Regions from separate parts of the Aeromonas rivuli genome, predicted to be linked through region 2. Evidence: predicted binding sites of a transcription regulator. Region 2 holds the regulator's gene; the other holds the start of a gene.
What was found. The regulator sigma-54, encoded in region 2, starts transcription at its own class of promoters, with help from an activator protein. The targets are predictions, from matches to a motif close to TGGCACNGTTTTNGCTT.
Positions count from the first base shown of each region.

Region 1 (4,163 bases), 1.8 Mb from region 2:
GGCCACGGGCGCCTGAGCCCAGGATGATCTGATCCACCAGGTTGCTGGCCTTGTCTTCACCCAGGGCCGCCACCAGGGCTTTGCGCACGAAATCTTCGCTGCCGATGCCGATGTTGGTGTACTTCTGGATATCGTCGATAAATTGACGATGCACCGCCGCCACCCTGTCGTGACTGAAATCGGACATGGAGGCCATGGACATGCCGAGCCGCTGCACCTGCTTGGGCTCGAGGTGGCGGAAGATCTGGGCCGCATCCTCTTCGTTGAGGCTGAGCATCAGCACCGCGGCCATCTCTATCCCCGTCATCTGCTCGAGGATCTGGCGCTGACCATCGCTGATGTCGTTGCCGGTCACTTGATTCTTATTTTCTTCAGGCATCTTTGGTTACCCACTCTTTAATGACCTGCGCGGCCAAGTCCGGTTCATTCGCCACCAGGGCACGCACCGCCTTGAGCAAGTCTTCATCACGATGGAGATCCGGCAGCTTGAGGTGGCCATCGCGCACCCCGAAGATGGGTTCTGCCTCGGCCTGGGCCGCCAGCAGACTCAGTTCGTCGTCGCCGCCCAGCACTATGCTGTTGTCCAGATCCAGTTCGCCATCGGGTCTGACATCCGGGTAGAGCAGACGCTTGAGCATGGGCCGCACCACAGTCACGATCAGCACTATGATGACCAGCACAGAGGCGGCGATGCGCACCGCGCGCCAGAACCAGGGCTGCTCGTAGATGGGCAGGTCCGGCATCACATCCAGCTCGGGACGGTTGAAGGGGATGGCGACCACTTCCAGGCTGTCGCCCCGGGTCACATCGAACCCCAGGCCGCCGCTGATGAGGCGACGCAGGGTATCAATCTCGGTCTGGCTGCGCGGCTCACGGGTGACGGCGCCATCGGCCCCGGTGATCGACTTGTAATCCACCGCCACCGAGACCGTCATGCGGCGAATGCCGCCCATCTGGCGCCGGGTATGACTGACGGTGGTATCGAGTTCATAGTTGCGGGTGGCCTCCTTGCGCGAGCGACCGGCGCTGGTGCTGCTCTCGCCCCCTTCGACCTTCTCCGGGATCCCCGAGGCGGCGGGTGGCTGGTTGGAGAGGGCGCCAGGCACACCGCCATTGGCCCCGCTGGCGCTGTTCTCTTCCAGGGTCATCTCCGAGCGCACCGCAGGCAGGTCCGGGTTGTAGGTCTTGCGGGTCTGCTCCTGCTGGGAGAAGTCCAGGGCCAAGTCCACTTCGGCGGTGTAGTTGTCCATGCCGAGCACGGGGATCAGGATGGCGTCAATTTTCTGTTTGTACTCCAGCTCCTGCTTCTGCTGCATGGCAAATTCTTTGCGGGTCTGGGCGGAGACCGGATCCTGGGAGCCGGAGTTGAGCAGGCGACCACTCTGATCGGTGACAGTGACCCGGGTCGGTTCCAGGCCATGGACCGCGGAGGCAACCATGTCGACGATGGAGTCCACCTCCCCCTGACCCAGGGCCGAGCCCTTGAGGCTCAGTACCACGGTGGCGCTCGGTTTGCGCTCGTTGCGGGCGAACACGTTGTCTTTGGGAATGGCCAGCAGCACCTGGGCCTTGGCCACGTTCTGGAACTGTTCGATGGCGCTGGCGAGCTGGCGCTCGCGGCTGAGCTTGAGGCGCTCGGCTTCCATGCGCTGGCTCACCCCGAAGCTGGAGTCCTTGAGCAAGATGGCCTCGCCATCGTTGCTGCTGACGCTGTTGGTGCCGAGCCCTGCCCGGGTCAATCGCAGTCGGATATCCCCATAGTTCTCGGCGCTGACCAGCACGCTCTTGCCATCGACCTGATAGGGGATCTTCTGCTGATCCAGATAATCCAGGGTGGAGACCAGCTCCTCGGTGCTATAGGTGCCAAGGGGCCGCATCTCCGGCTCCTTGCCCCACAGCAAGATGAAGACGGCGATGGCCAGACAGATGGCCAGCCCCAGGATCAGGGTGATCTGGCGCAGCACATCGCTGTTGGAGAGAAACCCCAGCGCCGAGCTCTTCTGTTCATTCTCGTCGAGGGCACTCGCCCCTTCATGGTTGATCAGCAGATCGCCATTTTGATCGTTCGCCACGGGTCAGATCCTTATCTTCTGGTCTGGTTCATGAGGTTCATGAAAGAGGGGGATAGCGAGGAGGGAAAATGCGCTCTCCAGTACCTGGCCAAATAGCAAAATCAACCCCTTACACCGGCATGTTCATGATGGTCTTGTAGGCATCGACCATCTTGTTACGCACCTGCACCGTCGCCTCGAAGGCGATGGAGGCTTTCTGACCGGCGATCATCACATCGGAGAGATCCACCGACTTGTCACCCATGTCGAGCCGGGTACGCAGATCGTTGGCAGTGCCCTGCAAACCGTTCACATTGCCGAGGGCCTGCTGCAGCAGCTGGCCGAAATCCGAGCTGACGTGGCCGCTTGGCTGGCTGACGGCAGGAATACCCGCTTCCACCTTGAGGGCCTGCATCTCTTGCATCAGGCTGCTTGCACTTATTTCCATCACTCTTCCCCAGACAAATCATTGACGCTGGCAGAAGATAAGCAATTAGGGTGCCAATCCGGGATATCGAGGGAGAAATGGGCAAGCGGGCACCGACGGGTGAGCTCCGGCGCCCGAGCCCGGGCTGCCTTAGCCCAGCAACAATCGGAGATAACTCAGGTGCAGATCCCTGTGCTCATCGGCGGGCAATTTGACCAAGACCTCATCATGGAGATAGCGGCTCTTGGCAGTGGCCAGCTCGGGGGCCACCAGACCCACCTCGACCAGCTTGGCGACGATGGCAACCGCCAGCGCCATGCAGCCGTCACTCTCCTGGCCCCAACCGAAATCACCATCATAATCAAACAGTTCAGGACGAGGCGAGAGAGGATCAACCCGATCCCCCCAGACCCAGAAGGCCATGGGCCTCTCTTGGGGAAGGCGCAGATAGATACTCTGTCTGTCCCACTCCCGTTGTTGGCCCTGAGTCGCATCCCGTGCTGCCTGATCCGGTTCCTGCGCCATACTGCACTCCTTGTCTCGCGATGCTATTTTGGGATGCCCATAGAAAAAGAGGGCACAAGGCCCTCTTTTTACTGGAAAACTCGCTATTTAAACAGCCAGAATTTCAACACAAAACCAGAAAAACTCCTTGCTGAACAGCGGGTGATCATGACTTGTTCAGATCGTCATCCAGCCAGTACTTGGAACCCGCCACACTGGCGTCGAGCAAGAGCCCTTTCTCACCGATCTGGTAGATAGCCATGCCGCCATTGTATTTGGCGGTCAGTTCGGCGCTCTCTTTGCCAGCCACTGCCCCCACCTCGGAGGTTGCTTCCCAGCCCTGGTGGACAAATCCATCAAACTTGGCTTTGTTCTCGAACAGGATCACCTGCTGATAGAATTTTCCGCCCATACCGGCAGAGAGGCCACCGCCAAACATCTTCATGTAGGTGCGACTGTTATTCTGGCGGCTGACCGCCACCCCGGCGCCCTGATTGGTGCTGAGCATCAGGGAGAACTTGCGAGAATCAAAGACCGCATAGCCATAGGCCTGGTCAAACAGCAACTTGGCGGAGGGCTGCTCGTTGAATAGCCGCACCAGGGCGGTATCGGCCATGGTATCGAGGGCGGTACGTGCCTGCTCGGCCGTCTTGGGCTCGACCATCTCATCGAGCTTCTTGTCTGCAACCGTCAACCACTCCTTGCTGGTCGCCATGCTCTTGTCGGTCCACTCCCCCGCGGTGTTGAATGCCTCTTCTCCCCACTGGGAGGCTGAATCCCAAGTCTGTTTGGAGAAATCGCTGACATCACGCCACGCCTCTTTGCTGGTCTCACTCACCGCGTCGCCGAGGTCGGAGGCTGCACTCTTGAGCTTGTCCCAATCCGCATGACCGGGCATGGCCACCAGCGCTACCATGAGCAGGGGCAGAGTTCGCATCTTCATGACTATCTCCATATCAAATGCCCACCAGGGGCGAGAAACTGCGTTTCCTTTAGCATACACCGCCAGGGGCGTCGCCACAGCCCTGGAGAGTAGCAAGTGTCTGTTATCCGGACAGTTAGCAGGGCATCCTGTTGAGAAGAGGAGCTGGATCCGCAATGGCATCCCAACCTGGAGGGGCTCGTCAGCCGGGATGCAGACATGGTCATGGGGATAAGAAGAGGGAGCCAAGGCTCCCCCT
Region 1 covers NZ_CP079742.1:3,005,704-3,009,866, forward strand. Annotated here, with positions in the region: gene fliG (flagellar motor switch protein FliG) at 1-379, opposite strand, end outside; gene fliF (flagellar basal-body MS-ring/collar protein FliF) at 372-2,072, opposite strand; gene fliE (flagellar hook-basal body complex protein FliE) at 2,182-2,499, opposite strand; gene KYK33_RS13855 (hypothetical protein) at 2,629-3,003, opposite strand; gene befA (beta cell expansion factor BefA) at 3,149-3,925, opposite strand.
Region 1: a site for sigma-54 is predicted at 2,539-2,555, ahead of fliE (flagellar hook-basal body complex protein FliE). Genes of this name have one in related genera too.

Region 2 (4,163 bases):
AAACACCGACCTGTGCTGGCCACCGGTACAGCCAATGCCGACCGTGAGGTAGCTGCGGTTGTTGCGCTCCAGGGCTGGCAACCAGGTCGCCAGCATGTTCTCTATCTGCAGGGTGAACTGCATCACGTCCGGCTGACTGGCCAGGTAGCGAGCCACGGGCTCGTCCTTGCCGGTAAAGGGCTTGAGTTCGGGGATCCAGTGCGGATTGGGCAGGAAGCGGGCATCGAACACGAAGTCGGCATCCTTGGGAATGCCATATTTGAAGCCGAACGACTCGAACACCAGCACCAGCTCGTTCTCTTTCTTGCCGAGCACCCGGGTCTTGATGAGCTCGCTCAGGTCATGGATGCTGAGGCTTGTGGTGTCGATGCGCAGGTCGGCGCTGGCCGAGATAGGCGCCAGCAGATGGGTCTCTTCACGGATCGCCTCGTCCAATGAGAGGCGCTTGCGAGACAGCGGGTGCAGGCGGCGGCTCTCGCCATAGCGCTTGAGCAGAGTACTGTTCTCGGCATCGAAGAAGAAGCTGCTGTACTGCACCCGGCCATCGTTGCGCACCTGAGCAAGCAGCGTCTCTAGCCGCTCCGGATCGCTGGGCAGATTGCGCACGTCTATGCTGACCGCCAGCTTGTCGTACTGACTCTGTACCGACACGATCAGCTGGGGCAATAAATTGACCGGCAAGTTGTCGACACAGTAATAACCGAGATCTTCCAGCACCCGCAGGGCGACTGTCTTGCCCGACCCGGATCGGCCACTGACTACGATGAGCTGCATCTTGCGCCCTCCCACAACAAGGATTGATTAGAGCTGAGTGATGCCCATCAGGCGGAGATCATGATCTGGTAGAGATCATCATCGCTGCTGGCCTGGCGCAACTGGCGGCACACCGCCTTGTCACCGAGCTTGGATGCCATCAGGGAGAGGGTCTTGAGGTGCTGCTTGCACTCGCTCTCCGGCACCAGCAACGCAAACAGCAGATCGACGGGCTGATTGTCGATGGAGTCAAAGGGGATGGGTTCTGCGAAGGTCATCAGGACGGCCGTTGGCGGGAACTCGTCGCCGATACGACCGTGGGGAATGGCGATCCCGGCACCTATGCCGGTGCTACCCATTTTTTCACGGGCAAGCAGACATTCAAACAGGGCCTGGCGTGAGGTTCCCAGCCGCTCGGCGGCCAGTTCGCTGATGATTTCCAGGGCGCGTTTCTTGCTGGTACAAGGGACCGCACTCTTGGTGCAGTCCCGACTCAGTATGTGTTCAAGTTGCATAGTTATTTTTGATTTAGCTTGTCTTTGTGCTTGATGATCTGTCGATCAAGTTTGTCGAGCAGGCTATCTATCGCAGCATACATATCTGCATGTTGTGAGTTGGCGAACACTTCGCCCCCGCTGACGTGTAGCTTGGCTTCGGCAATCTGGTTCAGTTTTTCTACGCTCAACACCACGTGAACATTGTTGATCTGGTCAAAGTGACGCTCGAGTCTGGCAAACTTGTTATTCACATAATCACGTAGTGCTTCGGTGATCTCTACGTGGTGTCCGGTCAAGTTAATTTGCATAACGTCTTCCTTTTGTTTTGCCTAAACCAGGCGTTTGCGCTGATTGGACGGTGGTATCAACAAGGATTCACGGTATTTGGCGATCGTGCGTCGTGCCACCATAATACCCTGTTCGGCCAACAAATCCGCGATCTTGCTATCACTTAACGGTTTCGCCGGGTTCTCCGCCGTCACCAGCTTCTTGATCAGGGCGCGAATTGCAGTCGATGAACATTCACCTCCTCCTTCGGTATTGACGTGGCTGGAGAAAAAATACTTCAGTTCGAAGATGCCGCGCGGGGTATGCATGTACTTCTGGGTAGTCACCCGGGAAATAGTCGATTCATGCATCTCCACCGCCTCGGCGATGTCGTTGAGCACCATGGGTTTCATGGCCTCTTCGCCATATTCAAAGAACCCCTGCTGCTGCTCCACGATGCAAGTGGCAACTTTCAGCAGCGTCTCATTGCGGCTCTCCAGGCTCTTGATGAACCATTTTGCATCTTGCAGATGGGAGCGAATGAACTGGGTATCCTGGCTGGTACGCGCCTGGCGGGCCATGGCCGCATAGGTCTCGTTGACCCGAATGCGCGGTGCCGAATCCGGATTGAGCTCCACCACCCAGCGATTCTGACGCTTGATGACGGACACATCCGGGATCACATACTGGGAGTCACTCTGCACCACCCTGTTGCCGGGCCTCGGCTCGAGCTGCTGGATAAGGTCGATGACCTCCTTGAGATCCCCCTCCTTGAGGCGGGTCTTGCGCGCCAGGGTGCGATAATCACGATTGCCCAGCAAATCCATGTGCTCGCCAATCACCTCCCGCGCCTCGGCCAGCCAGGGCAGATCGGGGCTGAACTGACCTAACTGGATCAGCAGGCACTCTTGCACCGAACGGGCGGCGATGCCCACGGGATCGAAATGCTGCACCCGCTTGAGCACGGCTTCCACCTCGTCGAGCTCTACCTCAACCTCTTCGCTGCTCACCGCCTGCCGGATATCCTCCAGAGGACTGGTCAGGTAACCGGACTCATCAATGCCATCGATGATGGCCAGGGCGATGGCGGCATCGACATCGCTGAAGGGGGTGAGTCGCATCTGCCACAGCAGGTAGTCCTGCAGGTTCTCGGTGGTTTCCCCCTGATAGACGCTCTCTTCCCCCTCAAAGACGGGCCCTGCACTCTGGCCAGTACCGGCGGAGTAGACATCATCCCAGCTGCTGTCGACCGGCAACTCGTCAGGCATCTGTTCCTGCGCCATGGCCTCGCTGCTGTCGAGCTGACTCTCGTCTTGCTTGACCTCGGCATGGGTCTCCTGCAGCTCGGCCTCTTCTTGCTCGAGCAGGGGGTTGTTATCGAGGGCTTGCTGGATCTCCTGCTGAAGTTCCAATGAGGAGAGCTGGAGCAGACGAATCGCTTGTTGTAACTGTGGCGTCATGGTCAATTGCTGACCGAGGCGCAACTGGAGTGTCGGCTTCATCTACGTCGGGATATCCTTATATTCAGCGAGGCGGTCATCAGGCAGCAAAGGGTGATTTCCCCTTACTATAGACTGAATTGATCGCCCAAATAGACACGCTTGACCTGTTCATCGGCCAGGATCTCGGCGGGAGTGCCTTCCGCTATCATCTGGCCATGGCTGACGATATAGGCCTTCTCGCACACGTCCAGCGTCTCCCGCACGTTGTGGTCGGTGATAAGCACACCCAGGCCCCGCTCCTTGAGGTGCTGGATGATCTTCTTGATGTCGATGACGGAGATGGGATCTACCCCGGCAAAGGGCTCATCCAGCAGGATGAAGCGCGGTTCGGCGGCCAGGGCACGGGCTATCTCGACTCGGCGTCGCTCGCCACCGGACAGGCTCTGGCCCAGGTTGTCGCGAATGTGGGTGATGCTGAACTCTTCCAGCAGCTGTTCAACCTTGTCTTCACGCTCCTCCCGACTCAGCCCCTTGCGGGTCTGCATGACCCCCATGAGGTTGTCATAGACGGAGAGGCGACGAAAAATGGACGCTTCTTGCGGCAAGTAACCGATGCCATTGCGGGCACGGATATGCATGGGCTGCAGGCTGATGTCCTGCTCATCGATGGTGATAAGGCCCGCATCGCGCTGCACCAGGCCAACAATCATGTAAAAAGAGGTGGTCTTGCCCGCACCGTTCGGGCCGAGCAGACCCACGATCTGGCCAGTGCCCACTTCCAGGCTGACATCACTGACCACCATGCGCTTCTTGTAGCTCTTCTGCAGCCCTGCTGCTTTCAACACGGCCATGGTTTATTTGTCCTGCTTCTTGTCGGCGGGCTTGTCGAAGTTCTCAACCTGATCAGGCAGGAAGACCGTCTTGACGCGATTGGTCTCCCCCTTGCTCTCGGCGATCATCTTCTGCTTGACGATGTCATAGCGAATGAGGTCGCCGTTGACCTGGCTGTCCTCCTGCTTGAGTTCACCGTTGCCGGTAATGGTCACCAGGCGGTTCTTCAGCTCATAGCGGATGCTGTCACCGTGCGCATTGACCGGCTTGCCGTTATCGAGGATCTGGAAGAAAGTGGCGGGCTTGCCATAGGCGGTCATCACCTCGGCACCCTTCTCGCCGGAGCGGATCACCACGACCTTGTCGGCCTTAA
Region 2 covers NZ_CP079742.1:465,016-469,178, reverse strand. Annotated here, with positions in the region: gene rapZ (RNase adapter RapZ) at 1-774, opposite strand, end outside; gene ptsN (PTS IIA-like nitrogen regulatory protein PtsN) at 822-1,268, opposite strand; gene hpf (ribosome hibernation promoting factor) at 1,271-1,558, opposite strand; gene KYK33_RS02105 (RNA polymerase factor sigma-54) at 1,580-3,019, opposite strand; gene lptB (LPS export ABC transporter ATP-binding protein) at 3,085-3,810, opposite strand; gene lptA (lipopolysaccharide transport periplasmic protein LptA) at 3,814-4,163, opposite strand, start outside.